DNA from 2 places in the Spirillospora sp. NPDC052269 genome. Region 1 is predicted to be linked to the other one. Evidence: riboswitches for the same ligand, from Rfam matches in the RefSeq annotation. Region 1 holds a riboswitch; the other holds the start of a gene.

Region 1 (15,486 bases):
AGATCACCCTGATGAGCGACGGCGTGAGCGTCTACGAGTGCACCTCGGCCGACGAGGTCGTCGACCTGCTCCAGGGCGGGCAGGGCGTGTTCGGCATCGCGCTCGGCCGGGTCTGGCAGGAGGTCGAGGGCAGCCTCGCCGACCTGCCGGCCGAGCGCGCCGACGTCGGCGACGATGACGACTCCCACCCGCACGACGAGCTCGCCTACCGCCGCCGCACCCGCCGCACCGGCTGATCTCCCGGTTCGACGCCCGGCACGTCCTCCCGACCTGACGACCTGATCTCTCCGGCCCCTCCGGCCCCGATCCTCCGGCCCGCCTCCCGGCGTGAACGCCGGAATCCCGCGCCCCGTCAGATGGCCTCCTTGCGCTGGAGGTAGGCGAACGCCGCCCAGCCGGGGGCGACCGGCAGCCAGAAGGTCAGCAGCCGGAACAGCAGCACGGCCGAGGTGGCGATCTCCGCGGGCAGCCCGGAGATCGTCAGCGCCAGCGTGAGCGCGCCCTCGACCGCGCCCAGGCCACCGGGCGTCGGCGCGGCCGATCCCAGGGCGTTCCCGGTCAGGAACACCACGACCACGGCCGTCCAGGGCAGGTGGCCGCCGAACGCGCGGATCGAGGCGTCCAGGCAGACCACGAAGGCGGCCGTGATCAGCAGCGTGCCGCCGAGGCTCGTGGCGAGCTTGCGGGGCGACTGCAGGACGTCCACCAGCCGCGGCAGCACCCCGGAGAACATCGACCGGAGCCGCGCGGTCACCAGCCGCCGGACGCGCGGGATGGCGAGCGCCACCGCCACCGGGATCGCGAGCATCAGCAGCACGATCATGATCGTCCGGGACGGCGCGAGGTCGTGGGTCGCGGTCTGCGTGGACCCGGTGATGAACCCGAACACCACCAGCAGGAGGATGTGGACCACCATCCCCAGGAGCTGGGACGCCCCGACGCTGGCGACGGCCGGTCCGGACCGGATCCCGGACTTCTGCAGGTAGCGGGTGTTGAGCGCGACGCCCGTGACGGCGACGGGCGCGACGAGCTTGACGAAGGACGCGGCCACCTGGACGAGGATCGTCCGCCACAGGGGCAGCCGCTCCGGCACGAACCCGATGAGCATGAGCGCCGCCGCGAGGTAGGTGACGGCGGCTCCGGCGGCGCCGAGCGCGACCCACCACCAGTTCGCCCGGTCGCCGATCGTGTCCAACTGCACGCTGGTCAACTGCGGGATGACGATGTAGGCGGCGAAGGTGAGGGCGACGATGCTCACGATCGTCCGGGACCGGAAGCGCTCCAGCCGGACGGGCTCGGTCTCGGCCTCGGGCTCCAGCTCGAGGATCTGCTCGCGGATCCGCGTCAGCAGGCGCCGGTCGTGCCGGACCGCGGTGCGGGTCGCCCGGGTCAGCGCGACCCGCTGCAGCAGCGGGACGGCCGCGGCGAGCGCGCCCTCGCCCAGCACCGGGGCGGCCGTCGCGACGGCGCGTTCGGCGCCGACGCGCAGCGCCAGGGTGGTGAGGAGCTGGGCCCGGTCCAGGCGCAGCACGAGATCGCCCGCGGCGACCTCGCCGACGCCGAGGTCGACCAGGTGGACCAGGCCCCCACCGGACGCCGCCTCGTCCGGGGCGGGCTCGTCCGGGCCCGTCTCGTCCGGGGCCGGGGCGTCGGCCTGGGCGGGGGAGGCGGGACGAGCCGGGCCGCTCACCAGGATGGCGTGGCCCTCCAGGCGGCGGTGGGCCAGGCGCGCGGCCTGGAGGCGGGCGAACTGGTGCCAGATGCCGGTGAGGAGGGCGTCGTCGATCTCGGCGTCGTCCAGCTCGTCCAGCCGCCGTCCCGGGACGTGCTCGTAGGCGAGCAGGGCGGCCTCGGTGCCGACCTCGCAGGTGCCGGTCAGACGCGGGGTGCGGACGTCCGCCGCGGACGCCGCGTAGGCCATCAGGGACTCCTGCTCCAGCGCCCGGCGCAGGGATCGCAGCGGACGGCGGTTCGTGCCGGCGCGCAGGCGCGCCAGCCGCCACAGGCGATACACCAGCCCGGCCGTCTGCTGGTCGCGGTCCAGCACGTTCACCTGGAGCTGCCAGCGGCCCCGGGGGAGTGGACGGCCCGCGCCGTCGTGCGGCACGCCGTCCGGGCCGGGGGCGACCGCGACGGCGTACCGGCGCGGCTCGTCGGCGGACGTGGCGACCTGCCGCGCCGCGACCGGGCGCAGGCCGAGCCGCTCCAGCGCCGCGACGACCGCGGCGCCGGTCGGGCGCGGGTTCGGCGTGCCGACCGCGTACAGCGTTCCGTGGCCGATCGCCTCGCCGAGGAAGTAGGTGGCGGCGAGCGCCGAGACCGAGGCGTAGGACGCGGTCAGCCCGGTGAGCGCGGCCAGGCCGATCATGGTCCAGGCGGCGATCTGCCAGCGGGTGCGGCCCGCCATCCCGACGGCGGCGACGAACGCGATCACCGGCGCGATGTCGGTGTGCACGACGGCGGTGCCGGAACTGCCCCAGATCAGGGCGTCCAGCAGGCCGTTCGGGGCGGCCGGGACGACCCAGTCGTTCATCGCCACGGTCAGCCCGAAGGTGATCATCGCGGCCAGCACCGCGATCGCCACCCGGACGCCGTCCCGGTTGAACAGGCGTTCGACCGCGAAGGCGGTGGGGACGGCGAGCACCCCGAAGCTGGACGCCAGCGTGGCCAGCGACAGCAGCCAGCGGGGCGCGTGCGCGGTGCCCTCGACGATGTCGGTCTGGAGGCCGTGCGTGGTCTGCTGGGCGATCGTCACCAGCAGCATGACGGCGCCGAGGCCGGCCAGCGCGGTGGCGAACCGGATCGCGTCGCCGGAGCGGCGGATGCGCTGCGGCGAGGGCGGCTCCTCGACCCGAGCCGGCCCCGCCTCCTCGCCCGGGTTCGCCTTGTCGCCGCCCGGGTTCGCCTCGTCCACGGCCCTGTCCGACGCTTCCTCGCCTGGGTCCGGCGCGTTCTCGCGCGGGTCCGTCCCGTCCTCGGGGACGCCGGGATCGGGCCCGGTCCGGTCCGAATCATGTTCGGTCCGCGCCGCGCCGTCCTGGGTCCGCGTCACGCCATACCGCCGTTCCGTCGTCGTCCCCGCCCCCGCGGTTGTGGGTCCTCCCGACCGTGAGCTGCGAATATCGTACTTTCTCCGGCGGACGCGGCGGGGGAGGCCCAGGTCCGCCACGCCGACCCGGCCGGTCCCCCGTTGAGGGAACGCCCGGTGGGCCGCCGGGGTTCCGGTCACGTCGCGGAGAGGGGGTCCGCCGCGTTCGATCGTGCTCTGTATTGGATAGAGTTTTTCCCACAGGAAACGCCGCTGACCCTGCGCGGGAGAGATTCCACGCCGCCAGTGTGGAACGCCGAAGGGGCAAACCTCCCCGGAACCTCTCAGGCAAAAGGACCGCGCAGACGAGGCACCTCTGGAAAGCAGGCGAGCGCGCCCGGAAACGGGGACGGGCCGTCTCACCGAAGGGGAAATTCCGCGCGTGCGCGGGGGAAGCTCTCAGGTGCCACGACAGAGGGGGAGACCGTCACCGGCCGGCCGGGCCGGGGACGCCCTGAGCGACCGCTTTCGCAGCCCAGGAGGCTCTCCCCAATGACCGCCCAGTTCTTCGCACCCGTGGCCTCGCCACAGACCCCGCGGACGGCCTTCGCCGACCGGCACATCGGCCCGTCCGGCGACGAGCGGTCCCGGATGCTGGCGGCCATCGGCTATTCCGGCGCCGAGGCCCTGATCGACGCGGCGGTCCCGGAGGCCATCCGCACGCACCGTCCGCTGGCGCTGCCGCCCGCGCTGTCCGAGCCGGCCGCGCTGGCCCGGCTGCGTGAGCTCGCCGAGAAGAACGCCGTGCTCACCTCCATGATCGGGTTGGGGTACCACGGCACCCACACGCCGGGCGTGATCCTGCGGAACGTGCTGGAGAACCCGGGCTGGTACACCGCCTACACGCCGTACCAGCCGGAGATCTCGCAGGGCCGCCTCGAGGCGCTGCTGAACTTCCAGACCGTGGTCGGCGACCTGACCGGCCTGCCGGTGGCGAACGCCTCCATGCTGGACGAGGGGACCGCCGCCGCCGAGGCGATGGCCCTGGCCCACCGCGTGGGCAGGCGCAAGGAGCCCGGCGCGTTCCTGGTGGACGCCGACGCGCTGCCGCAGACGATCGAGGTGATCCGCACCCGGGCCGTCCCGCTGGGCATCGAGGTCGTCACCGCCGACCTGTCCGCCGGGCTGCCGGAGGGCGACTTCTTCGGCGTGCTGGTGCAGTACCCGGGCGCGTCCGGCGCCGCCCGCGACCTGACGCCGCTGGTGGACGCGGCGCACGCGCGGGACATGCAGGCCGTGGTGGCCGCCGACCTGCTCGCGCTGACGCTGCTGCGGTCCCCGGGGGACAGTGGCGCGGACATCGTGGTCGGCTCGGCGCAGCGGTTCGGCGTGCCTTTCGGCTTCGGCGGTCCGCACGCCGGCTACATGGCCGTCCGCGAGGGCATCCAGCGGCAGATGCCGGGCCGCCTGGTCGGCGTCTCGGTCGACATCGACGGCAAGCCCGCCTACCGGCTGGCGCTCCAGACCCGCGAGCAGCACATCCGGCGGGAGAAGGCCACCAGCAACATCTGCACCGCGCAGGTGCTCCTCGCGGTGATGGCGAGCATGTACGCGGTCTACCACGGCCCGGAGGGCCTGGCCGCGATCGCGCAGCACGCGCACGGCCAGGCGGTCACGCTGGCCGCCGGACTGCGCGAGGGCGGCGTCGAGGTCGTCCACGAGCACTTCTTCGACACCGTCCTCGCCCGCGTCCCGGGCCGCGCCGCCGAGGTCGTCGCGGCCGCCCGCGAACTGGGTGTGAACCTGCGCCTCGCGGACGCCGACCACGTCGGGATCGCCTGCGACGAGACCACCACCGGCGAGCACGTCGCGGCCGTGTGGCGGGCGTTCGGCGTGGAGGGCGTCGCCGAGACCCCGGCCGGGGACGCGCTCGACTCCCTGCGCCGGGAGAGCCCGTACCTGACCCACCCGGTGTTCCACGCGCACCGCTCCGAGACCGCGATGCTGCGCTACCTGCGCCGCCTCCAGGACAAGGACATCGCGCTCGACCGGTCCATGATCCCGCTCGGCTCCTGCACGATGAAGCTGAACGCGACGACCGAGATGGAGCCGATCACCTGGCCGGAGTTCGCGAACATCCACCCGTTCGCGCCGGTCGACCAGGCCGCCGGGTACGTCGAGCTGATCGGCGAGCTGGAGGGCTGGCTCGCCGAGATCACCGGCTACGCCAAGGTGTCGGTGCAGCCGAACGCCGGTTCGCAGGGCGAGCTGGCCGGGCTGCTGGCGATCCGCGGTTACCACGCCTCGCGTGGCGAGGAGCACCGCAACGTCTGCCTGATCCCGTCGTCCGCGCACGGCACCAACGCCGCGTCCGCGGTGATGGCCGGGATGCGGGTCGTGGTCGTCAAGTGTGACGACGGCGGCAACATCGACGTGGACGACCTGCACGCCAAGCTCGCCAAGCACGGCGACGCGCTGGCCGCGATCATGGTGACCTACCCGTCCACGCACGGCGTGTTCGAGGAGTCCATCACCGAGGTCTGCAAGTCCGTGCACGACGCGGGCGGCCAGGTCTACGTGGACGGCGCGAACCTCAACGCGCTGGTCGGCCTCGCCCGTCCGGGCGAGTTCGGCTCGGACGTGTCGCACCTGAACCTGCACAAGACCTTCTGCATCCCGCACGGCGGCGGCGGCCCGGGCGTGGGCCCGGTCGGCGTCCGCGAGCACCTGGCGCCGTTCCTGCCGTCCCACCCGCTGCGCGCCGAGGCCGGCCCGCAGGACACCGGCGTCGGCCCGATCTCGGCGGCGCCGTGGGGCTCGGCGGGCATCCTGCCGATCTCGTGGACCTACATCGCCATGATGGGCGCGGACGGCCTGCGCTCGGCGACCGAGGGCGCGATCATCGCCGCCAACTACCTGGCGGCGAAGCTGTCCCCGCACTTCCCGATCCTCTACACCGGCCGGGACGGCCTGGTGGCGCACGAGTGCATCGCCGACCTCCGCAAGATCACCAAGGAGACCGGGGTCACCGCCGAGGACGTCGCCAAGCGGCTGATCGACTACGGCTTCCACGCCCCGACGCTGTCGTTCCCGGTCGCCGGGACGCTGATGATCGAGCCGACCGAGAGCGAGGACCTCGCCGAGCTCGACCGGTTCGTGGACGCCATGGTGGAGATCCGCCGGGAGATCGAGGCCGTCGCCGACGAGACCTTCGACCGTGAGGACAACCCGCTGCGGAACGCCCCGCACACCGCGGACAGCCTGCTGGCCGAGGACTGGAAGCACGCCTACACGCGTGAGACGGCCGCGTACCCGCTGCCGTCCCTGCGCGAGGGCAAGTACTGGCCGCCGGTCCGCCGCATCGACCAGGCGTACGGCGACCGCAACCTGATCTGCTCCTGCCCGCCGCCGGAGGCGTTCGAGGACTGAGCCGTCCTCGCCTGAGGGCAGGGCGAGGGCAGGCAGGGCGAGAGCAGGGTGAGGGCCCGTTCCCGGGACGTCCCGGGAACGGGCCCTTTCCCGTCCCCGTTTGTGATCTACAACGTAAAGGGCGTGGCCCGGCGACACGCCGGAGGCATGATCAAGTCCGGGTGTGTCGGGGCGGGACGCGGAGGCGGCCGGATCGCTAGGCTCGGCACCGCCGAACCCCGACCCCCAGAGGGCAGTAGACGATCATGAACGACACGCCCGGACAGGCCGCGCCGCGACGGTCGGCTGAGGCCGCGTCAGCCGAGTCAGCCGACCCGCGGGACGGCGGGCCGGGGGGAGCCGAGGCCGACCAGGCGGCGGAGATGTGCGAACGGGCGCGGCGGCTCGCCGAGGACGGCGAGTCCGACCGCGCGGCGACCTTGTTCGGGGAGGTGCTCGCACTCGGCGACACCCCGCACCGGGCTCGGGCCGCGCTCGGCCTCGCGGTCGTCCTGGACGACTCGGGCGACATCGCGGGCGCGCGCGAGGCCGATCGTGCCGCGATCGCCACCGGCGACCCCGAGTACGGCGCGCGCGCCGCCTACCACCTTGCGCTCACCCACGAGCGCGCGGGGGAGCACGACGAGGCCGAACCCGTCTGGCGGATCGTGGTCGACTTCGCCAACCCCGCCTACCTGCCGCCCGCACACCTGGCCCTGGCACGGCTCGCCGACGACGCGGGCGACTTCGACCGCGCCCGCGGGCACTGGGAGGACGCGGTCGCCACCGGCGACGCCGAGTACGGGCCACTCGCCGCGCACGACCTCGCCCAGCGGCTGCTGGAACGCGGCGAGCCGGCCCGCGCGCAGCGGGTGCTGACCGCCGGGCTGAAGCTCGTCGACCGGGAGGCCGCGCCGCACGCGCACTCGCGGCTCGCCGTGGCGCTCGGCATCGCCTGCCTCGACCAGGCCATCGGCGCGTTCGGCGCGGCGCTGGGCGCGGACGGCGAGCCCGCCGACCCGGAGGTCGGATCGCTCGCCACGGAGCTGCTGGCCCGCACGCTGCCGCTGCGCGGCCGGGACGGCGAGGCCCGCGAGGCGTGGCGGCGCGGCCTGACCGACCCGGCGGTCTCGGCGCAGGTCCGCGCCCGGCTGCGGCGCGAGTTCGGCGCGGACGACGGTGACGACCCGGCCGAGCTGTGGTGGGAGCCGCTCCTCGAGCAGTCCGTCGCCGAGGGCACGCTGCCCGCCCTGGCGGGAGAGGCGTTCGGCGCGCTGGACCACATGTACGCGCTGCTGGCCGTCCGGTACGCGGCCGAGCCCGCCGACCGCCGCCCCGGCGAGTCGCACGAGGTGATCGGCGGCGCCGTCCGCGTGCCGTCGGACTACGCCTGGGGCCCGCTCCTGCACGAGAGCTTCGCCGAGCGTCTACGCCTCGCGATGGGCCCCACCGCCGTCCTCCCACCCGGCTGGCCCGACGCCTGACATCCGGCGCCGGTGCTCAGCGCTTGGTGTCCGGCGCCTCAGTGCCTGATGTCCGACGCCTGAGCCTGGTGCCTGGCAGGCGTCGTCCGACGTGTGAGGGCTGACGCGCGGCGTCCGGCGGCGGGGGCTAGGCGGCGATGTCTCGTTGGGCCACGATGTTGGTGATGCGGACGCGGACCAGGCACTCGCCGGGGACGGCGTTGCGCTTGCCGTATTCCTCGGCGCGGTCCTCGCCCATGTAGCGGGCGCCGATCGCGGTGGCCCAGCGCAGCATCTCGTCCTGGTCGGTGTCGAGCGCGGCCACGCCGCTGATCACGACGAACGAGTAGGGCGCGACCTGGTCGTCGACCGCGATCGACACGCGGGGGTCGCGCTTGAGCGCGTGCGCCTTGATGCCCTTCTCGGCGGTGTTGAACAGCAGGTCGTCCCCGTCCAGGAGGAACCAGATGGGGGTCACGTGGGGGGATCCGTCCTTGCGGATCACGCCGATCTTGCCGGTGCGCGTCCCCGAAAGGACGAACGCGCGCCACTCGTCTGTCGTCATCTCCATGATCCACATTGTGGCGGACGGAGGGCGGGGACGAGGCCGGGTGCGCGGGCCGCTACGGTGAGCGACATGGAGATCATGACGGCGCACGGGGCCGCCGAGGTGACGGTGGACGAGCCGCGTGCGGCGGAGGGGGCGGCGTTCCTGCTGGTGCTGACGCACGGTTCGAACGGCGGGGTGGACGCGCCGGACCTGCTGGCCGTCCGGGAGGTCGCGCTGGGGCTCGGCGGGGCGGTCGCGCGGGTGCTGCAGCCGTTCCGGAAGGCCGGGCGCCGGGCGCCCGGATCGGCGGCGCGGCAGGACGAGGCGTGGCTGGAGATCGTCAAGCTCGTGCGCGACCGGTTCGGGGACGTCCCGCTCGTGCAGGGCGGGCGGAGCAACGGCGCGCGGGTGGCGTGCCGGACGGCCCGGGAGGCGGGCGCGACGGGCGTGGTGGCGCTGGCGTTCCCGCTGCATCCGCCGGGGAGGCCGGAGAAGTCGCGCGCGGACGAGCTGCGCGGCGCGGGCGTGGACGTGGTGGTCGTGAACGGCGACCGTGACCCGTTCGGTGTCCCGGACGCGGCGGACGCCGCCGAGGTGGTCGTCCTGCCGGGGGAGCGGCACGACCTGAACAAGAACCCGGCGGCCGTGGGTGAGGCCGTGGAGCCCTGGCTGCGCCGCTGGGCGCGCGCGGCGGGCTGATCGGCCCCGTCCAGGGCTCCGGGCCTCAGGGGGCCGGCCTGACCCGTCCAGGGCTACCCAGACCCCGGGGGTGAGGCGGTCCCGGACATGACTGAGCCCCGGCGTCTTGGCCGGGGCCCTTGCTTCTTTCTCTCCTGGTGCCTCCGGGGATCACCCGGAGCGCCCGTTGGGTGGCTGACGCCCCCGAGGAAGATCACCCGTTCGGACTAGTCCCCCGTACGAGACTGGTCAGGCGACCGCTCCGACACCGAGGTCGGTGGGGCGGTGCGGGGCGACGATCTTCCCGTCGGGCAGCAGTTCACCGGTGTCCTCGAAGATCACGACGCCGTTGCACAGCAGGCTCCAGCCCTGTTCGGGGTGGTTGGCCACGGTTCGTGCGGCGTCGCGGTCCGGCCCGTCAGAGGTGGGACAGTGCGGTTGGTGTGGGCACATCGGCGTGCCTCCGGTCTCAGGTGCTCGATGGGTGGTGCTCTTCTGTCTGACGCATCCGAGTGTGGATCGGTTCGGCCCTGGGCGGCCATAGCCCGAAGGGACGATTGTCCGGTGGTACCTCGGTACCGCCGGAGTGTGATCGGCCTCACCCTCAGGTGCAGGTGATCAGACTGCCCGCGAATCCGTCTCGGCAAGAGCACGAATCTCCGTCCGATGCGTAAAGTTCCTCCCGATTCGTCCGGACAGGTGTCCGGGACCGGCCGCGTGTCCGGCTCGGGATGCGATCGTTTCCCCCCGGCGGCCGGGGGACCGAGCCCTACGATTGCCCCCTGGGATGGGCCCGACCCAGGGGAGGTGAGGCCCGGATGCGCGTTGCGCTGTTCGTCGCCTGCGTCGACGACGCGATGTTCCCCGGGACGGGCCGCGCGGTCACGTCCCTGCTGGAGCGGCTCGGGCACGAGGTGGTGTTCCCGGCGGGGCAGACCTGCTGCGGGCAGCTGCACTGGACGACCGGCTACCGGCGGGAGGCGGCCGGGCTCGCGCGGCGGTTCACCGGGGTGTTCGCCGGGGCGGGGACGGTCGTGACGCCGTCGGCGTCGTGCGCGGCGGCGGTCCGGTCGTCCTATCGGAGCATGGCGCGGGCCGCCCGCGACCCGGAGCTGGAGCGCGACGCCGCCGGGCTCGAGGTGTACGAGCTGACCGAGTTCCTGGTGGACGTCCTGGGCGTGACCGACGTCGGCGCGGCGTTTCCGCACCGTGTGGCCTACCAGCCGACCTGTCACGCGTCGCGCGCGCTGGGCGTGGGCGACCGCCCGACGCGGCTGCTGCGCGCGGTGAAGGGGCTGGAGCTGGTCGAACTGCCCGCGGCGGGGGAGTGCTGCGGGTTCGGCGGCGCGTTCGCGGTGAAGAACGCGGACGTGTCGGTCGCGATGGTCGCCGACAAGGTCCGGCACGTCCGGGACACGGGCGCCGACGTGCTGTGCGCGCTGGACAACGCCTGCCTCGCGCACATTGGCGGCGCGCTGTCCCGGCTGCGGGCGGGTGTCCGGGTGGCGCACCTCGCCGAGATCCTGGCGTCCACGGGGGAGGACGCATGAGCCTCCGCGAGGGGGAGGGCGAAGCGGAGGCCCCCGACCATCCCGCCCCTCCCGAACGAGGTTCGGATGTGTCCGGCGGGTTCGGGCTCGGGACGCTGCTGAGGCTCGTGGGCGGGCAGCAGGGGAGCACGGCCCGGAGGCGCGGGCAGGACGGGAAACCCGTCCTGCCGAGGTTCGCGGAGGCCGCGCGCGAGGCGCTGGCGGACGCCGGGGCGCGGCATGACCTAGCCGAGTCCGTCGGGACCGCGCGGGACCGGCTGGCCGCGGCGACCGGCGAGCCGTCCGACTGGGAGGAGCTACGGACGGCGGGGGCGGCGATCCGCGACCGGGCGCTGCTCGACCTCGGCACCCACCTGGAGGCGTTCGAGCGGGCCGTCACGGACGCGGGCGGCACGGTGCACTGGGCGCGGAACGCGTCCGCCGCGCGCCGGATCGTCGCCTCGCTCGCCGAGGACGGCGGCGGCGAGGTCGCGGTCGCGGACGGGCCCGTCCTGCGGGAGGTCCGGCTCGCGGGCGCCCTCGCGGAGCGGGGGATCACCGTGCGCGACGCCGCGGGCCCGGAGGGCCGCGACCGGGTGCGCGCCGCGCGCGTCGCCGTCACCGGGGCCGACTTCCTGGTCGCTGACAGCGGGACCGTGGTGCTGCTCGAGGCGGACGGCGCGGCCCGCGCGTGCCTGACGCTGCCGGAGACGCTGGTCTGTGTCGCGGGGATGGACCGGGCCGTCCCGAGCTGGGCCGACATGGAGGTCCTGCTGCAGCTCCTCCCGCGCACGGCGGGCGGGGACCGGCTCAGCCCGCAGGTGTCGGCCTGGACGGGCGTGGTCCCGGGGGACGGCCCGAGCGAGGTGCACGTCGTGCTGGTCGACAACGGCCGCACCCGGATCCTCGGCGACGAGGTCGGGAGGGAGGCGCTGCGCTGCATCGGCTGCGGCGCCTGCTCGGCCGTGTGCCCGGTGTACGAGCGGGTGGGGGACCGGCCCTACGACCCGGGCGGAACGGGCCCGTCCGGGCCGATCGGCGCGGTCTGGACGCCACTGGCGCGCGGTGTCGATCGTGCGCGGACGGCTTCGCTGCCGTTCGCGTCCACGCTGTGCGGGGCGTGCGCGGAGGTCTGCCCGGTGAAGATCGACATTCCGGGGCTGCTGGTTCATCTGCGCGGCGAGGTCGTGGACGCGCGCCGGAACCGGTCAGTCCCGACGCCGGAGCTGGCGGTGATGCGCGGCCTCGCCTGGACGATGGCCGACGCGCGCCGGTTCGAGGCGGCGGTCGGACGCGGCTCGCGGTGGGCGCGGCTGGTGGCGCGGGGCGGGCGGATCCGGCGCCTGCCCGGCCTGCTCGGCCGCTGGACCGAGGCGCGCGACCTGGCCGCCCCGCCCGCGGAGAGTTTCCGGTCCTGGTGGCGGCGCCATGAGGCGGCCCGGCGGAGGAAGGGGTGACCGCGCGGGATGAGGCGCCGCGCCGGGCGGCCGGGCCGGACGAGGAACCGGCACGGAGGACGGCGCGGGACGGGGTCCTGCGGCGGGTGCGGGGGGCGCTCGGCGCGCCGCGCCGGACGCCCGTTCCGGTGCCGCGCGGGTATCTGACCCGGTTGACCGGGCCGGAGGCCGCGACGAGGGCGGACGTGGTGGCGTTGTTCACCGAGCGGGTCGCGGCGCTCGGGGTGGCCGTCCGGCACGTCGGCGCGGACGAGCTGGCCACGGCGGTCGCGGCCGTGCTGTGGGGGTGGGAGGCCAGGCGGATCGTCGTGCCGTCCGACCTGCCGTTCGGGTGGCTGGCCGAGCTGGACGGCGTGCGCGCGCTGGCGGACTCGCCCGTGCTCGACGTCCCGGCGCTGGCGGGCGTGGACGGCGTCGTCACCGGCTGCGCGGTCGCGGTCGCCCAGACCGGGACGGTCGTGCTCGACGGCGGCCGCGCGCAGGGGCGCCGGGCCCTGACGCTCGTCCCGGACCGGCATCTGTGCGTCGTGCACGCCGACCAGGTCGTGGGCGCCGTTCCGGAGGCGGTGCGCCGGCTGGATCCGGCCCTGCCGCAGACGTGGATCAGCGGCCCGCCGTCCGCGTCGTCCCCGGGCGGGCCGCCGCACGGGCCGCCGCACGGGCCGCGCACGCTGGGGATGCTCGTCGTCGACGACTGATGGCCCGCGCCGACGACTGACGGCCGCGCCGACGACCGTCGGGTGCGGGCCGTCAGCCCGGGTTGACCCCGGTGAGGACGAGTGCGAGCCCGGCGGCGAAGCGGGCCTCCCAGTCCACGGGCGGCTCGCCGGGTTCGGCGCGGACGTCGCCGCGGGTGTCGCGGACCTCGAGCGCGACGTGCCCGATGACGAAGCCGAGGAGGCTGTGGGCGGCGACGGCGGCGGGTTGTTCGGCGACGCCGCCGAGCCGCAGGTGTTCGCGTAGCGAGCCGAGCGTGTCCGCGAGCGCGGCCGGGTTGCGGTGGGTGACCAGGAGCGGCAGGACGCCCGCGTGGTCGAGCAGCCGGGCGCGGTAGGCGCGTGCCCAGACCATGAGGCCCTCCCTCCATCCCAGGTCGCCGGGCGCGGCGGCGGGCATCGCGCCGACGTGCGCGACCAGGTGGTCGAGCAGCTGCTCCTTGCCGCGGGGGAGGTGGTGGTAGATCGCCATGGCCTCGACCTCCAGCGCGTCGCCGAGGCGGCGCATGGTGAGCCGGGCCAGGCCCTGGCCGTCCACGATGTGCAGCGCGGACTCGATGATCCGGTCGGTGGTGAGGGGCGGGCGGTGCTGCGCGTTGATGCTCGGCTGCCGGACCATGACGGTGCCTCCTGCTCCGCGGGGACGGGCGATGACGGAGATCACCTTACTGCGTAAAGGTGCCGAACCCGGTGTCCGGAGTCACAACCGGCGTGTCCCGAGCGTACGCTGACCCTTGGCCGGTCACGGAGATCGGCGCAAGGACGCTTGAGCAATGAGCACGAGGTTCGAGGAGCACCACATGCCGCTGGGTCGCGGGATCAGCAAGGACGTCGCCGCGCGGATGGAGGAGGACCGGCGGCTGGCCGGCACCTACCAGGACCGCCTCGCGGACGCCACGGCCGCCGAGACCGCGCTGCGGACCGCGCAGGCCGAGGGCCGCCCGGCAGGCGAGATGAAGGCGCTGGACGTGGCGTTCGACCAGGCCCTGACCGTCGCACTGGAGGCCGCCCTGGCCGCCGAGCGGGTCGAGATGGGCCCGAAGGTCTACGTCTCGGAGGGGCAGGACGCGACCGCCCACCGCGCCGCCGAGATCGCCGAGCGCAAGGCCCGCGCGCGCTGGACGGTCCGTCCGTGGACCGAGGAGGCCGACCGGCTCCGCACGGCCCGTGAGACCCACCGGCTGAGCTTCCGCGGCGGCCGGGGCGTCGCCGTGGTCTGAGGCCCGTCCTCCCTTGCGGGCATCCCGGGCCGGGCGGTGCGTCCGGCCCGGACGTGTCCTTCGAGGTCGCGCGGTGGGGCGGTGGGGCGTGTCGAGGTGAGCATTTGACGCGCCCTAAGCCGACAACACAGCGACGCGGAGTGGCACCGGAGAGTGAACTTTGAAATCCTCCCCTCTCGGGGAGCGCGCCGGGGGTTCCGCCCGGGACGGGAGAAGAGACCGGACCGGGGCGGACGAGGGCGGCCGCCGGAGCCACGGGGGGCTTTCACGAACGCGGGGGGAATGCAGGTGGAGCGCACGCCGCCGGACCGGGAACGGGTCCTGGAGCGCTATCAGGACGGGGTGCGGGCGATCCGCGACCTGGCGGCGAGGGTGCACGACTGGACGGCTCCGACCCCCTGCGCCGAGTGGCAGGTGATGGACCTGGCCGGGCACCTGCGGTGCGTGGCCGAGAGCTACCTGGAGTACCTGCAGGACGCGCCGGACAGCCGCCTGGCGAAGCTGTTCGCGCAGGACGCGGCGTCCGCGGTCCTGATCCGGCAGCAGGCGCGGCAGAACGCGGCCGAGCTCGCGGTGCTGCCGCCGGAGCGCGGCGAGGGCCGGATCACCTCGTTCACGGTGTCGGCGGGCGCCTACGCCGACCTGATGCCGGACATGTGGGACCGCACGCACCTGGTCTACCGGGGCACCAAGTACACCGTCGGCGACCATGCGGGCGCGGCGTGCGTGGAATGGCACCTGCACGCGTGGGATCTGGCGCGCGCGATCGGCGCGGACTATCGCCCGGAGGATCCGGAGCTTCTGGTGTCGGCGTGGCACTGGGGCGTGCCGCATCTGCCGCTGTCGTCCGTCCCGGAGGCGGAGCGCGGGGACGCGTGGGAGGCGGTGCTGTGCGCTTCGGGCCGGAGTCCGGGCTGGCCGGAGCCGTCGGCGGCGTGCCCCCAGCCGCGGCGCCGGGCGCGTCAGCCCCGCCGGTCCCCGGACGGCGCGCCGTCCTCGGAGTCGTCGCGGGCGGCCTCGTCCCTCTAGCAGGCGTGCGGTGTCACGGGCCGTGCCGGGGTGTCAGCGGGCGGCGGTCTGGAGTGCGAGTCGTCGCAGGGCGTCGGGGTCGGGGGCGTCCGGCGGGGCGTGGAAGGTCGTGAGGCACTGGTCGGGGTCGTCCGCGAGGCGGAAGGACTCGAACGCCAGGAGAAGCTCGCCCGCCACGGGATGGTGAAGACGCCGGGTGCCGTGGCCGTTCTCCTTGACGTCGTGCCGGGCCCACAGGGCGCGGAACTCCGCGCTCTCGGCGGACAGCTCCTCGACCAGTGCGGACAGGCGCGGATGGTCGGGGAAGCAGCCCGCGTCGAGCCTCAGCGCCCCGACCGTGTCCGTGGCGAGGGCGTCCCAGCCGGTGAACAGCTTCCGGTGGTCGTCGCTGAGGAAGACCAGGCGGGC
Region 2 (15,486 bases), on a different contig from region 1:
ATGCGCTGGACGAACGAGGTGACCGGCCGGAACACCGGCGGCTCCACCGGCACCAACATGTGGGGCGTGTGCGAGCTGGTCGCCGAGATGCTCCGCACCGGGCAGCGCGGCAGCGTCGTCACGCTGATCTGCGACGGCGCCGAGCGCTACCGGCACACCTACTGCTCGGACGAGTGGCTGGCCGCGCAGGGCTGGGAGATCGACCCCTATCTCGCGGCGCTGCGGAGCTTCCCGAAGACCGGCGAGATGCCGACCGAGGTCTGACCCGTCCAACGAGAACGGCCGCGCACCCTCTGGAGGGTGCGCGGCCGTTCTTCGGCATCAGGCCAGGTCAGGCCGGGTCAGCCGTTGAGCTTGATCGGGTTGACCAGGTCGGCGTAGATCAGCAGGCCGCCCATGACGACCAGGACGGCCGCCATCACGTAGGTCACGGGCAGCGCCTTCGCGACGTCCACGTAGCCGGGGTCGGGACGGCGGGTCAGCCGCGCGAAGCCCTTCTTCAGGGCCTCCAGCAGCGCGCCCGCCATGTGGCCGCCGTCCAGCGGCAGCAGCGGGATCAGGTTGAACAGGCCGACCGCGAGGTTCAGCGAGCCGAGCAGCCCGACGAACACGCTGACCTTCTGGATCGTGGTCAGGTTCTTGGACGCGGCGACCTCGCCGCCCATCCGGCTCACGCCGACGACGCCGACCGGGCCGTTCGGGTCGCGCTTCTGGTCGCTGAACGCGGCCTTCCAGATGCCGACCATCTTCTGCGGCATGTTCACCAGGGCCTCGGCGGTGCGCCCGGTCATGTCGCCCATGGTGCTCGCGACCGCGCCCGGGCCCGTCCGGACGAACGGCTCGGTGGGCGTGATCCCCAGGAAGCCGACCTCGACGGTCTTGTCGATGTCCTTCAGGTCGACCATCTTGTTGCGGACGATCGGCGTGTTGGTCGTGATGTCCTTGCCGTCGCGGCGGATGTCGATGGCGACGGTCTTGCCCGCCGAGTCGCGGATCAGCCCCTGGAGCTGCGTGTACGAGGTGATCTTGTGGCCGTCGAACGAGGTGATCCGGTCACCGGCCTTGAGCCCGGCCTGCGCGGCCGGGGTCAGCGGCGCGTTCGCCGGGCACTCGGTGACGGTCTGCCCCGCGCTGACCACGCACTTGGACACCGACTCGATCACTGGCTGCGGGGTCTGCCGCCCGATCCCCATCAGCAGGATCGAGAAGAACAGCACCGCCAGGACCAGGTTCATGGCCGGGCCGCCGAACATGATCAGCAGCTTCTGCCACCATTTCTTGGAGTAGAACACCCGGTCGTCGTCGCCGGGCTGGATCTCCTCCAGCGCCGCGCCGCGGGCGTTCTCGATCAGTCCCTGCCACGGCCCGGTGGACACCTGCCGCACCTGGCCGGGCGCGTCGCCCTTGCGCGGCGGCAGCATCCCGATCATGCGGATGTACCCGCCGAGCGGGATCCATTTGACGCCGTACTCGGTCTCACCGCGTTTGAACGACCACATCGTCGGGCCGAACCCCACCATGAACTGCGGCACGCGCACGCCGAACAGCTTGGCGAAGCTCATGTGGCCGAGCTCGTGCAGGGCGATCGACGCCAGCAGGCCGAAGAAGAGGATCAGCACCCCCGCCAACCAGAACACGCTTCCCCGTCCTCCCGGTGATCTCCAGCAACCCACCCAGGGTACGTCAGAAGACCGTGGCGGACCGCGTACAACGCCATACCCCGCCGGGTAGGGACATCCCCGACCCGCGAGGGCGGTCGCGCCGCTTCACGGGTTCACGTCCCGGGCTCGGGTCGCGGGCGCGGCTCAGGTGAGGAAGCCGCGGAGGAGGGCGGCGGTGCCGTCCAGGTGCTCGGCGACGGCCTGACGTGCGGCGTCCGGATCGCCGGACAGGACGGCCTCGGCGATCGCGTCGTGCTGGAACGCGGCGTGATCGATGTTGGCGGCGAGGACGGGGATCGCGTTCAGCAGGTCGGTGACCCGCATCCGGGCGTCGGCGCAGGCGGCGACGAGGGTCGGCGAGCCGGTCAGCTCGGCGATGGTCAGGTGGAAGATCGTGTCGAGGCGGCGGTAGTCGTCCGGCACGGCGGAGTTGAGGGCGGCGAGCCGGAGGCGGAGCAGGTCGCGCTGCTCGCCGGTCAGCTCCATGGACGCCGCCAGCTGCGCCGCGCCCGTCTCCACGGCCAGCCGGAAGGTCAGTGTGTCGTGCAGGTCGTCGCCCATCGCGATCAGCGCCCGGCGCAGGTCGGCGCTCTTCGGACGGGGCCGCCGGTAGGTGACGAACGTGCCGCCGGACCGTCCGCGCCGCGACTCGACGTACCCCTCCTGGGCGAGGACGCGGATGGCCTCGCGCAGCGTCACCCGGCTGACGCCGAGGAGCGGGGCCAGCTCGCGCTCGGGCGGCAGCCGGTCGCCGCGGTCGACCACGCCCAGCTTGATCGCCTGGAGCAGCCGCTCGACGGTCTCCTCGAACGCGTTGCCCGCCCGGACGGGCCGGAACACCGCCTCGCTGAGCGGGCTGCGCTCCGCCACGATCTCCTCCACAGGGCCCAACGTTACAGGTGGGTTTTCCGTCCCCGGACCTCTTGACGGGACGCCTCCCAGAAACCTTAATGGTCTGACGTTAGCCCGTTTAACGGGCTTCAAACCCCCTGCGAGGAGGCGCCGTGAGCCTCGACGAACACGCCCCCACCCGTTCCGACGACGAACGACGCCTGCACGAGCTGGGCTACGCCCAGGAACTGCGGCGGTCCATGTCCGGCTTCGCCAACTTCGCGGTCTCGTTCACGATCATCTCGGTGCTCACCGGCTGCCTCACGTCCTACACGATCGGCCTCAAGGGCGGCGGCCCCGCCGTGATCACCTGGGGCTGGCTCGGCGTCGGCGCGATGACCCTGCTGGTCGCGCTCGCGATGGCCGAGGTCTGCTCCAGCTACCCGACCGCCGGCGGCCTCTACTACTGGGCCGCCAAGCTCGCCCCGCGCAACGGCCCGGCCTGGTCCTGGTTCACCGGCTGGTTCAACTTCACCGGCCAGGTCGCGGTCACCGCCGGGATCGTCTACGGCTCGGCCGCCTTCCTCAACCCCCTGCTGGACGACCGGTTCGGGTACACGGTCTCGCCCGGCCACACCTTCCTGCTGTTCGCGGTCCTGCTGGTGATCCACGCGCTGCTGAACCAGTTCGGCGTCCGGCTGGTGGCGCTGCTGAACGGCGTGAGCGTGTGGTGGCACGTCCTCGGCGTCGCGGTCGTCCTCGGCGTGCTGGCGATCAAGCCGTCCCACCACCAGAGCGCCACGTTCGTGTTCACCAAGTTCGTCAACCAGACCGGCTGGCACTACGGCGTCTACGCGGCGCTGATCGGCCTGCTGCTGTCGCAGTACACGCTCACGGGGTACGACGCGTCCGCGCACATGACCGAGGAGACGCACGACGCGGCCCGGTCCGGCCCGCGCGGCATCGTGAACTCGGTGCTGATCTCGATCGTCGCGGGCTGGCTGCTGCTGCTCGGCATGACCTTCGCGATCGGCGACTACGACAAGGCCGCCGCCGACGGGCCCGCGCAGATCTTCACGTCCGCGACCGGACGGTCCCTCGGCGACGTGCTCATCCTCATCTCGTTCGGCGCGCAGTTCTTCTGCGGGACGGCCTCGGTCACCGCGAACTCCCGGATGATCTACGCGTTCTCCCGGGACGGCGCGCTCCCCCTCTCCCGCGTCTGGCACCACATCAACGCGCGCACCCGGACGCCCACCAACGCGATCTGGCTCGCGGCGACCTGCGCGTTCGTGCTGGCCCTGCCCGCGCTGTGGAACTACACCGCCTACCTCGCCGTCACGTCCGTCGCGGTGATCGGCCTCTACATCGCCTACGTGATCCCGACGTTCCTGCGGCTGCGGCAGGGCGACGCGTTCGAGCGCGGGCCCTGGCACCTCGGCCGCTGGAGCCGTCCGATCGGGACGGTCGCGGTGGTCTGGGTCCTGATCATCTCTGTCCTGTTCATGCTGCCGCCCAGCAACCCGATCACCACCGACAGCTTCAACTACGCGCCGATCGCCCTCGCCGTCGTCCTCGGCGGCGCCGCGCTGTGGTGGGTGCTGTCCGCCCGCCGCTGGTTCAAGGGCCCGAAGGTGCAGGGCACCGCCGAGGAACTGGCCGCCATCGAGGACGACCTGAAGGGGGTCGCGTGAACCTCGACGAACTACGCGACGAGGTCGCGGCCGGACGGATCGACACCGTGATCATCGCGATCGCGGACATGCAGGGACGGTTGCAGGGCAAGCGGCTGTCGGCGCGGTTCTTCCTGGAGGAGGTCGCCGGGCACGGCTCGGAGGGCTGCAACTACCTGCTGGCCGTGGACGTCGACATGAACACCGTGGACGGCTATGCCATGTCGTCCTGGGAACGCGGGTACGGGGACTTCGTGATGCGGCCCGACCTCGCGACGCTGCGGCGGATCCCCTGGCAGGAGGGCGCGGCGCTCGTCCACGCCGACCTCGGCTGGGAGGACGGCTCGGACGTCGCGGCGTCCCCCCGGCAGATCCTGCGCCGCCAGACCGACCGGCTCGCCGAACGCGGCTGGACGGCCTTCGCGGGCACCGAGCTGGAGTTCATCGTCTACGCCGACACCTACGAGGACGCCTGGAACCGCGCCTACCGCGACCTCACCCCGGCCAACCAGTACAACGTGGACTACTCGCTGCTCGGCGGGGCCCGGGTCGAGCCGCTGCTGCGGCGGATCCGGCTCGGCATGGAGGGCGCGGGCATGTACGTCGAGTCCGCCAAGGGCGAGTGCAACCTCGGACAGCACGAGATCGCGTTCCGGTACAACGACGCCTTGTCAACGTGTGACAACCACTCGTTGTACAAGACGGGGGCAAAGGAGATAGCCGCGCAGGAAGGCATGGCCATCACGTTCATGGCCAAGCCCAACGAACGCGAAGGAAACTCCTGCCACATCCACCTGTCGCTACGGGACGCCGACGGACGGCCGGTGCTCGCCTCATCCGAGGGTGCGCACGGCCTGTCGGATGTCGGACGGGCGTTCATCGCCGGCCAGCAGGCGCTCATGCGCGACTTCACGCTGCTCTACGCGCCGACGATCAACTCGTACAAGCGGTACCAGCCCGGCTCGTTCGCGCCGACCGCGATCAAGTGGGGCCTGGACAACCGGACGTGCGCGCTGCGGCTCGTCGGGCACGGGCCGTCCCTGCGGATCGAGAACCGGACGCCCGGCGGCGACGTGAACCCGTACCTGGCCGTCGCCGGGATGATCGCGGCCGGGCTGCACGGCATCGACAACGACCTGCCGCTCGAGGAGCCGTACCGGGGCAACGCGTACGCGTCCGACGCGTCCACGGTCGCCCGCTCGCTGCGCGACGCCGCCGCCGACTGGACGGCGTCCGACCTGGCCGCCGAGGCGTTCGGCAAGGAGGTCGTCGAGCACTACGCCAACAACGCCCAGGTGGAACTGGACGCCTACGACCGGGCCGTCACCGACTGGGAGCTGTTCCGCGGCTTCGAGCGACTGTGAGAAGGGTGCTTCGTTGGAGCTGATCAACCCCGCGACCGAGGAGGTCGTCACGTCCGTGGCGATGGCCTCGGTCTCCGACACCGATCGGGCCGTCGAGCGGGCTCGCCGCGCTTACGTCCACTGGCGGGCGGTCTCCCCCGGCGACCGCGCGCGGCTGCTGCGGCGCTTCGCCGAAGTGGTGGACGAGCACGTCGACGAGCTCGCCGAGCTGGAGGTGGACGAGGCCGGGCACCCGATCGCGCAGGCCCGCTGGGAGGCCGGGAACCTCCGTGACGTGCTGCTTTACTACTCGGCCGCGCCCGAACGGCTGACCGGGCAGCAGATCCCGGTGCCGGGCGGGCTGGACGTCACCTTCCACGAGCCGCTCGGTGTGGTCGGGCTGATCGTCCCGTGGAACTTCCCGATGCCGATCCTCGGCTGGGGCCTCGCCCCGGCGCTCGCGGCCGGTAACACGGTGATCGTCAAGCCTGCCGAGACGACGCCCCTGACGGCGCTGCGCGTCGGGGAGCTGGCGCTGGAGGCCGGGCTGCCGGAGGACGTGGTGACCGTCCTGCCCGGCGAGGGCCCGGTCGCGGGACGGCGGCTCGCCGACCACCCGGACGTCGCGAAGATCGCCTTCACGGGCTCGACGCGGGTCGGGCAGGAGCTGATGGCCGCCTGCGCGGCGAGCGTCAAGCGCCTCACGCTCGAACTCGGCGGCAAGTCCGCGAACATCGTCTTCGCGGACGCCGACCTGGAGAAGGCCGCCGCCACGGCCCCCGGCGCGGTCTTCGACAACGCCGGGCAGGACTGCTGCGCCCGGTCCCGCATCCTCGTCCAGCGGACGGTCTACGACCGGTTCATGGAACTGCTGGAACCTGCCGTCCAAGCCGTGGTGGTCGGTGATCCGCGGGACGAGAAGACGCAGGTCGGGCCACTGATCAGCGGCGCGCACCGGGCGCGCGTCGCCTCCTACGTCACCGGCGGCGCCCCCGTTGCCGTCCGGGGTTCGGCTCCGTCCGGGAAGGGGTTCTGGTTCGCCCCGACCGTCCTCGCCGGGGACGGCGTGACCGACCTGCCCGCGTGGCGCGAGGAGGTCTTCGGGCCGGTCGCGATCGTCGTCCCCTTCGAGGACGAGGCGGACGCCGTCCGGATCGCCAACGACACCCCGTACGGCCTGTCCGGCTCGATCTGGACGCGCGACGTCGGCCGCGCCTTCCGCATGTCGCGGGCGGTCGAGGCCGGGAACCTGTCGGTCAACTCCCACTCGTCCGTCCGCTACTGGACCCCGTTCGGCGGCTTCAAGCAGTCCGGCCTCGGCCGCGAACTCGGCCCGGACGCCCTCGCCGCCTTCACCGACACCAAGAACGTCTTCATCTCGACGGAGGAATAGCGTGCAGCGATTCGAGGACCGCGTCGCCGTCGTCACCGGCGGAGCCAGCGGGATCGGCCTGGCGACGTCCCGCCGCCTCGCCGCCGAGGGCGCGAAGGTCGTCATCGCCGACCTGGACGAGTCGGGCGGCCGGAAGGCGGCCGACGAGGTCGGCGGCCTGTTCGTCCGCACCGATGTCACGTCCGAGGACGACGTGAAGGCCCTGTTCCGGGCCGCCCACGACGCCTACGGACGGATCGACGTCGCGTTCAACAACGCGGGCATCTCGCCGCCCGACGACGACTCGATCCTGGAGACAGGGCTCGACGCTTGGAAACGCGTCCAGGACGTCAACCTGACCAGCGTCTACCTGTGCTGCAAGTACGTGATCCCGTACATGCAGGCGCAGGGGAAGGGCTCGATCATCAACACCGCGTCGTTCGTGGCGGTGATGGGCGCGGCTACCTCGCAGATCTCCTACACGGCGTCCAAGGGCGGGGTCCTGGCGATGTCGCGGGAGCTGGGCGTCCAGTTCGCCCGCGAGGGCATCCGCGTCAACGCCCTCTGCCCGGGGCCGGTCTCGACGCCGCTCCTCCAGGAACTGTTCGCCAAGGACCCGGAGAAGGCGGCCCGGAGGCTCGTCCACATTCCGACCGGGCGCTTCGCCGAGCCCGAGGAGATCGCGGCGGCCGTCGCGTTCCTGGGCTCGGACGACGCGTCCTTCATCACCGCGTCCGAGTTCCTCGTGGACGGCGGCATCTCGGGCGCCTACGTCACCCCGCTCTAGGGAGCGTCGGCGTGGGTCAGGGTCTCCCAGCCGAGGAAGTGGGACGGCCCGGCCGGGCGCTTGGCCGTGACCAGGGCGCCTGTCTTGGGCAGTGAGACGCCCAGGCGGTGGTGGTAGGCGTTGTACCCGACCTCCAGGACCGGGCCGAGGCCGGTCTTGGGGGCGCCCTTGCAGAGCCAGGACGGAGCCTTCGTCCCCAGGTCGTACTGGGCGTGGAACTCCATGGCCTTGGTCAGGCGGGGCTGGGCCTCCTTGTAGAGGTCCAGCCCTTGGAGGCGGGCGGTCTCGGCGACGTGGATCGCGGCGTCCAGGCCCCAGCCGGTGTGGCCGAAGTCCCGGCAGGTCTCCTGGGCGAGGCCGTCCACGAAGGTGCCCTGGCCCTGCCAGTACTTGATCGTCGCGGCCTTGCCGCTGATCCCGGCCGGGGTCTTCGGGAGCGCGCCGTCCTTCTTCAGGTAGACGTACTCGGGCAGGCGCTTGCGCCAGCGCGCCACGGCCGTGTTGAAGGTGGCCCGGTCGTCGGTGTGGACGGCGATGGAGAGCGTCGCGTCCGTCATGATCAGTTCCCAGTTGCCGTTCGTGGTCGGCCGGTCCTTGTTGACCATGGGCAGGTAGACGGTCCGCAGGAAGGACGCGAACTTCTTCCTGCCCGTCCACTTGGCGCCGTACGGGGAGTACTTGATGATCTCGGCGGCGCGGGCCCAGTCGTTGGCGGCCCAGGCCGCCTGGAGCGGCGCGTTGGAGTTGGTGTGCTGCTTGAGGACCTTCGCCCACGCGTCCATCAGCTGGACGGCCTTGGCCGCGTACTTCTGATCATGGTTGACCGTGTAGGCGAGGGCGTCGGTGTAGGCGGCCATCGCGTCGTCGCGCTCGTCCGAGCAGCCGTGGTTCGGGTTGGACGACGGGCCGCACTCGACGTTCGCGCGGGGCTTCGGCGTCCGCTTGAGGTCGGCGTACTTGCTCGCGAGCATCGCGTCGTAAGCCGTCTTCCACGGCTGCTTGCCCGCCTTCACACGGGTGCGCATCGTGTCGAGCTGCTGCTTGCCGACCAGCACGCCCGGGTGCTTGAACCCGGCTGCCGACGTCGCGGCGACCGCCCCCGCCTCGTGCCCGCCGGACGCGCCGTCCCAGGCGACCGCCGCCACGGACGCGGCGACCACCGCGGCCCCCGCGCCGGACGCGAGCCACACGCGGCTCCGGGTGAACGCCATCATGAGATCCTTTCGTCGGCTGAAAAGTCCCTGAACGTCGGATCATGCAACCGTCGCGATCGGGCGCCGTCAATCAGAACGGCGAAATACGCCGCAAAGGGCGACAAGTCGGCTGGTAGCGGGGTCGAGCGCGCTGGTACATTGCGGGCAGCCGTTGAACCCGCGCGGGAGAGTGCTCCCGCCGCCAGCGGGGGCCGCCGAAGGAGCAACTCCTCCCCGGAACCTCTCAGGCCCCACGGACCGCGCGGACCAGGCGACCTCTGGAAAGCGAGGGCGTCCCGCGCCCTCCGCCGAAGGTGAAAGCCCCCCTTTCGTCGCGGGGGTGAAACTCTCAGGCGCCGATGACAGAGGGGGAGGCACCGAGCCGCCCGGGGCGCGATGGGACCATTGACGGGACGTCCACGCGCGCCATCCGCGACCAAGGAGCCAGACCCATGTCCGCCGATCCGACTCCCAAGAAGACGCCGCTGTACGACGTCCATGCCGCTCTGGGCGCCAACCTCGTGGACTTCGCGGGCTACCTCATGCCGCTCCGGTACGCCAGCGAGACGGCCGAGCACAAGGCCGTCCGCGACGGCGCCGGCCTGTTCGACCTCTCCCACATGGGCGAGATCTTCCTGACCGGCCCGCAGGCCGCCGCCGCACTGGACTTCGCGCTGGTCGGCAACATCTCGCCGATGGCCGTGGGCAAGGCCCGCTACACCATGATCTGCGCGGAGGACGGCGGCGTCCTGGACGACCTGATCGTCTACCGCCTGGCCGCCGAGACCTACCTGGTCGTCGCGAACGCCTCCAACGTCGCGGTCGTCCGGGAGGCCCTGGTCGAGCGCGCCAAGGACTTCGACACCGAGGTGGACGACCGGTCCGACGCCTACGCGCTGATCGCGCTCCAGGGCCCGGACGCGCAGGACATCCTGCTCCGCTTCACCGACGCCCCGCTGCCCGAGCTGAAGTACTACGCGATCCTGCCCGGGACCGTGGCCGGGGTGGACGCGCTGATCGCGCGCACCGGCTACACCGGCGAGGACGGCTTCGAGCTCTTCGTCGCCGCGGCCGACGCGGTGAAGCTGTGGAACGTCCTGGCCGGGGTCGAGGGGGTCATGCCGTCCGGGCTGTCGGCGCGCGACACCCTGCGCCTGGAGGCCGGGATGCCGCTCTACGGCAACGAGCTGACCGCCGAGACGACCCCGTTCGAGGCGGGGCTCGGCCGGGTGGTCAAGTTCGAGAAGAACGGGGACTTCGTCGGACGGCCCGCGCTGGCCGCGCGTGCGGAGGCCGCCGCAGGCCGTAGGCTCGTGGGACTGGTGGCCCGCGGGCGCCGGGCGCCCCGCAAGGGGTACGCGGTCGTCGGCCCGGACGGCACGCCGTGCGGCGTGGTGACCAGCGGCGCTCCGTCGCCCACACTGGGCAAGCCGATCGCCATGGCCTACCTGGACTCCTCGGTCCCCGAGGACACCACCGGACTGGTCGTGGACGTCCGCGGCCGGCACGAGCCGGTCGACGTCGTCGCCCTGCCTTTCTACAAGCGTTCCTGAATCCTGGAGAGAGAACAACCGTGAGCGTTCCGGAGCAGCTCCGCTACAGCGAAGACCACGAGTGGGTCGCCGGTCTCGACAACGAGGACGGCATCGTCACCATCGGCATCACCCAGCATGCCGCCGACGCGCTCGGCGAGATCGTCTTCCTCGAGCTCCAGCCGAAGGAGGGCGAGAGCGTCGAGGCCGGCGAGCCCTGCGGCGAGGTGGAGTCCACCAAGTCGGTCAGCGACCTGGTCTCCCCGGTCAACGGCGAGGTCACCGCGATCAACGCGGCCGTGATCGAGGAGCCGAAGGTGATCAACGACGACCCGTACGGCGAGGGCTGGATCTTCAAGGTCAAGATCACCGAGGAGCCGGGCGACCTGCTGGACGCCGCCGCCTACGCCAAGCTGACCGAGGAGTCCTGAGCATGACGGCCCCCTCCTCGCACGACGCCCCGCTGGCGGAGGTGGACCCGGAGGTCGCCGCCGCGGTCGCCGACGAGCTGCACCGCCAGCAGTCGACCCTCGAGATGATCGCCTCGGAGAACTTCACGCCGGTCGCGGTGCTGGAGGCCCAGGGGACGGTCCTCACCAACAAGTACGCCGAGGGCTACCCGGGCCGCCGCTACTACGGCGGCTGCGAGTACGTGGACGTCACCGAGCAGCTGGCCATCGACCGGGCCAAGGCCCTGTTCGGGGCCGAGTTCGCCAACGTCCAGCCGCACTCGGGCGCGCAGGCCAACACGGCCGTCTACTTCGCGCTGCTGAACCACGGCGACACCATCCTGGGCCTGGACCTGGCGCACGGCGGCCACCTGACCCACGGCATGCGGCTCAACTACTCGGGCAAGGTCCTCAACGTGGTGCCCTACCACGTCCGCGAGGACGACGGCCGGGTGGACATGGACGAGGTCGCGCGCCTCGCCGAGGAGCACCGGCCGAAGATGATCGTGGCCGGCTGGTCGGCGTACCCGCGTCAACTGGACTTCGCCCGGTTCCGCGAGATCGCCGACTCCGTCGACGCGCTGCTCATGGTCGACATGGCCCACTTCGCGGGCCTGGTCGCCGCCGGGCTGCACCCGTCGCCCGTCCCGTTCGCCGACATCGTCACGACGACCACGCACAAGACCCTCGGCGGTCCGCGCGGCGGCCTGATCATGGCGAGGGAGGAGTTCGGCAAGAAGATCAACTCTGCCGTCTTCCCCGGCATGCAGGGCGGTCCGCTGGAGCACGTGATCGCCGCCAAGGCGGTCGCGCTCAAGGTCGCGGCCTCGGAGGAGTTCGCGGGCCGCCAGCGGCGTACGCTGGAAGGGGCACGCATCCTGGCCGAGCGCCTGCTCGCCGAGGACGCGGCGAAGGCCGGCGTGAAGGTGCTGACCGGCGGCACGGACGTCCACCTGGTCCTGGTCGACCTGGTCGACTCCGAGCTGACCGGCCGGGACGCCGAGGACCGGCTGCACGACGTCGGCATCACCGTGAACCGGAACGCCGTCCCGAACGACCCGCGTCCGCCGATGGTGACGTCCGGGCTGCGGATCGGCACCCCGGCCCTGGCCACCCGCGGCTTCGGCGCCGAGGACTTCCGCGAGGTCGCCGACGTCATCGCGCTGGCGCTCCAGCCGTCGTTCGACCAGGCGGCCCTGGCCGCCCGGGTGAAGGCCCTGGCCGACAAGCACCCGCTCTACCCGAACCTGTGATCACCGTGCCCCCGTCCGCCCCCGGGGCGGCCGGGGGCCACGTGTTTCCGCACGCTACAACGGAGTAGCAAGTCCATGGCTATCAGCGTTTTCGACCTCTTCAAGATCGGCATCGGGCCGTCCTCCTCGCACACCGGAGGACCGATGGCGGCCGCCCACCGCTTCGCGCGCGGACTCGACCAGGACGGCGTCCTGGAGAAGACCGCGTCCGTCCAGGCGGTCCTGTACGGCTCGCTCGGCCTGACCGGCAAGGGGCACGGCAGCGACAAGGCCGTCATCCTCGGCCTGGAGGGCGACAAGCCCGAGCTGGTGGACGTGGACACCGCCGACGAGCGCATCGCGCGCGTCCGCGAGACCGGGTCACTGGTCCTGTTCGGCTCGCACCCGGTCCCGTTCGTGATCGGCGAGCACCTGGTGTTCGAGCGCAAGATCTCCCTGCCCGGCCACCCGAACGGCATGCGCTTCACCGCGTTCGACGCCGACGGCAACGAGCTGCGCAGCAGGGTCTACTACTCGGTCGGCGGCGGCTTCGTCGTCGACGAGCACGCCACCGGCGCCGACCGCATCAAGGCCGACGACACCGTCCTGCCCTACCGCTTCGACAGCGGCGTCGAGCTCCTGGAACTCTGCCGCGAGACGGGCCTGTCGATCTCCGCGCTGATGATGGAGAACGAGAAGGCGTTCGGCCGCTCCGAGGCCGAGATCCGGTCCGGCCTGGTCGAGCTGTGGCACGTCATGCGCGCCTGCGTGGACCGCGGCTGCTCCCGCGAGGGCCTGCTGCCCGGCGGCCTGAAGGTGCCCCGGCGCGCGCCCCGCCTGCACCGCACGCTGATCGCCGAGAAGGCCACCGACCCGCTGCACGCGATGGACTGGGTGACCCTGTTCGCCCTCGCCGTGAACGAGGAGAACGCCGCGGGCGGACGGATCGTCACGGCCCCCACCAACGGCGCGGCGGGCATCGTCCCGGCCGTCCTGCACTACTACGACCGGTTCGTCCCGGGCGCGGACGACGAGGGCGTCGTCCGCTTCCTGCTGACCGCCGGGGCCATCGGCGTCCTGTTCAAGCAGAACGCCAGCATCTCCGGCGCCGAGGTCGGCTGCCAGGGCGAGGTCGGCTCCGCCTGCTCGATGGCCGCCGCCGGCCTCACCGAGGTCCTCGGCGGCACCCCCGAGCAGGTCGAGAACGCCGCCGAGATCGGCATCGAGCACAACCTCGGCCTCACCTGCGACCCCGTCGGCGGCCTCGTCCAGGTCCCCTGCATCGAGCGCAACGCCGTCGGCGCCATCAAGGCCATCAGCGCCGCCCGCATCTCCCTGCGCGGCGACGGCAAGCACTTCGTCTCCCTGGACCGCGCCATCAAGACCATGAAGGACACCGGCCGGGACATGCTCGACAAGTACAAGGAGACCTCGCGCGGCGGCCTCGCCGTCAACGTCATCGAGTGCTGACCGGCCGTTAGGCGGGGCGGACGCCCCGGCCGTGGGGGGTGTGGGCGCCCTCGCGGGCGGGTTCGCCGCAGGCGGCGCAGACGACCTCGGGAACGAGGTCGGCGCCGCAGGAGTGGGTCCAGGTGACGGGCGGATCGTCGCTGTTGATGTGGCGGTCGCCCCACTTGAGCAGCGTCAGCAGGACGTCGCCCAGCTCGCGTCCGGCCTCGGTGAGGTGGTACTCGTACCGGGCCGGACGGTCGCTGTACTGCTCGCGGTAAATGATCCCGCTGTGCTCCAGCTTGCGGAGGCGCGCGGTGAGGATGTCGCGGGACGCGCCGGTGTTGCGGGCGATGCCGTCGAAGCGCCGGACGCCGTGGAAGAGCTCGCGGACGACCAGGACCGACCAGCGCTCGCCGATCAGGTCCAGGGTGTCGGCGATCGAGCAGGCCCTCGGGTCGGCGTCCTTCGGCGGCATGGTCATCATCGTATTCGCTGCTAGAGGCGCTCGATGATCGTCGCGTTGGCGAGGCCGCCCGCCTCGCACATGGTCTGGAGGCCGTAGCGTCCGCCGGTGTCCTCCAGGGCGTGCAGGAGGGTGGTCATGATGCGGGCGCCGCTCGCGCCGAGCGGGTGGCCGAGGGCGATGGCGCCGCCGCGGACGTTGGTCCGGGCCGGGTCGGCGCCCGTCTCGCGGAGCCAGGCGAGGACGACCGGTGAGAACGCCTCGTTCACCTCGAACAGGTCGATGTCGGCGAGGTCCAGGCCGGAGCGCGCGAGGACCTTGGCGGTGGCGGGGATGATCGCGGTGAGCATGAGGAGCGGGTCGTCGCCCGCGACGGCGAAGGTGTGGAAGCGGGCGCGGGGGCGCAGGCCGAGGCGCTCGGCGGCCTCGCGGCTCATGACGAGGACGGCCGCGGCGCCGTCGTTGATCGGGGACGCGTTGCCCGCCGTGATCTCCCAGCCGATCTCCGGGAAGCGCCGGGCGGCCTCCTCGTAGAAGTAGGCGGGCTTGAGCCCGGCGAGGACCTCGGGGGTCGTGGCCGGACGGACCGACTCGTCCATGCCGGGCCAGGCCAGCTCGCGGTCGAACTCGTGCTTCTCCCAGGCCCGGGCCGCGCGGCGGTGGGACTCGGTGGCGAAGGCGTCCAGTTCGGCGCGGGAGAGCTTCCAGCGGGCGGCGATCAGCTCGGCGGAGATCCCCTGGCCGACCAGGCCCTCGGGGTAGCGCTCGTTCAGCAGCGGGCCGAACGGGTCGCTGCCGGGCAGGACGGCCGAGCCCATCGGGACGCGGGACATCGACTCGACGCCGCACGCGATCGCCACGTCGTACGCGCCGGAGATCACGCCCTGCGCGGCGAAGTGCAGGGCCTGCTGGGACGAGCCGCACTGGCGGTCCACGGTCGTCGCGGGGACGGACTCGGGGAATCCGGCCGCGAGGACGGCGTTGCGGGTGAGGTTGAGGGCCTGCTCCCCCGCCTGGGTGACCACGCCGCCGATCACGTCGTCCACGGCGGACGGGTCGATGCCGGCGCGCTCCACCAGCGCCTTCAGGGTGCGGGCGAGGAGGTCCACGGGGTGGTCCTCGTGCAGGGCGCCGCCCGGCCTCCCCTTGCCGATCGGGGTCCTGACGGCTTCGACGATCACCGCGTCTCGCATGACTGCCTCCTGAGTTGGAATCTCCAACCCAAGAGTCGCGCTGTCAGTTGGATTTTCCAACCCACTAGGGGCGTGGCGCCGGTCACAGCGCAAAGAGACGTCCGGGATCGTGAGCGTCCCGGACGTCTGGACAGTGCGAAATACGGGTCGCGCTCCCGGAGGCCGTGGCGGTAGGACACGACCTCCGCGAAGCGCTCGGGCCGCTCTAGTGGAAGGGGCCCGTTGGGAAGTCGTTCAGGTTGCGCCTCCATCCGTCGAAGGGCTCCTCTGGGGAGCCGTCCGTCCTCTGGTGCTCCAGCAAGCGA

The links. A riboswitch is a leader RNA that binds a small molecule or an ion and turns the genes downstream of it on or off. The one in region 1 is predicted to bind glycine.
Region 2: linked by a shared signal. The riboswitch ahead of gcvT (glycine cleavage system aminomethyltransferase GcvT) and the one ahead of gcvP (aminomethyl-transferring glycine dehydrogenase) in region 1 are both predicted to bind glycine.

What each region holds. Positions count from the first base shown of each region.
Region 1 covers NZ_JBFAUU010000003.1:135,967-151,452, reverse strand. Annotated here, with positions in the region: gene AB0L06_RS07220 (MerR family transcriptional regulator) at 1-236, shown strand, start outside; gene AB0L06_RS07215 (flippase-like domain-containing protein) at 353-3,052, opposite strand; glycine riboswitch at 3,303-3,398, shown strand; glycine riboswitch at 3,399-3,513, shown strand; gene gcvP (aminomethyl-transferring glycine dehydrogenase) at 3,581-6,457, shown strand; gene AB0L06_RS07205 (tetratricopeptide repeat protein) at 6,703-7,920, shown strand; gene AB0L06_RS07200 (PPOX class F420-dependent oxidoreductase) at 8,048-8,470, opposite strand; gene AB0L06_RS07195 (alpha/beta hydrolase family protein) at 8,537-9,148, shown strand; gene AB0L06_RS07190 (DUF5999 family protein) at 9,377-9,580, opposite strand; gene AB0L06_RS07185 ((Fe-S)-binding protein) at 9,946-10,677, shown strand; gene AB0L06_RS07180 (LUD domain-containing protein) at 10,674-12,113, shown strand; gene AB0L06_RS07175 (LutC/YkgG family protein) at 12,110-12,811, shown strand; gene AB0L06_RS07170 (TetR/AcrR family transcriptional regulator) at 12,864-13,448, opposite strand; gene AB0L06_RS07165 (plectin) at 13,603-14,049, shown strand; gene AB0L06_RS07160 (maleylpyruvate isomerase N-terminal domain-containing protein) at 14,338-15,078, shown strand; gene AB0L06_RS07155 (helix-turn-helix domain-containing protein) at 15,112-15,486, opposite strand, start outside.
Region 2 covers NZ_JBFAUU010000009.1:212,814-228,299, forward strand. Annotated here, with positions in the region: gene cds1 (L-cysteine desulfhydrase Cds1) at 1-264, shown strand, start outside; gene AB0L06_RS21085 (M50 family metallopeptidase) at 342-1,637, opposite strand; gene AB0L06_RS21090 (FadR/GntR family transcriptional regulator) at 1,806-2,543, opposite strand; gene AB0L06_RS21095 (amino acid permease) at 2,666-4,186, shown strand; gene AB0L06_RS21100 (glutamine synthetase family protein) at 4,183-5,529, shown strand; gene AB0L06_RS21105 (aldehyde dehydrogenase family protein) at 5,543-6,901, shown strand; gene AB0L06_RS21110 (3-oxoacyl-ACP reductase) at 6,903-7,667, shown strand; gene AB0L06_RS21115 (alginate lyase family protein) at 7,664-8,878, opposite strand; glycine riboswitch at 9,034-9,131, shown strand; glycine riboswitch at 9,133-9,236, shown strand; gene gcvT (glycine cleavage system aminomethyltransferase GcvT) at 9,313-10,413, shown strand; gene gcvH (glycine cleavage system protein GcvH) at 10,434-10,823, shown strand; gene glyA (serine hydroxymethyltransferase) at 10,826-12,094, shown strand; gene AB0L06_RS21135 (L-serine ammonia-lyase) at 12,170-13,543, shown strand; gene AB0L06_RS21140 (winged helix-turn-helix transcriptional regulator) at 13,551-14,000, opposite strand; gene AB0L06_RS21145 (thiolase family protein) at 14,021-15,181, opposite strand.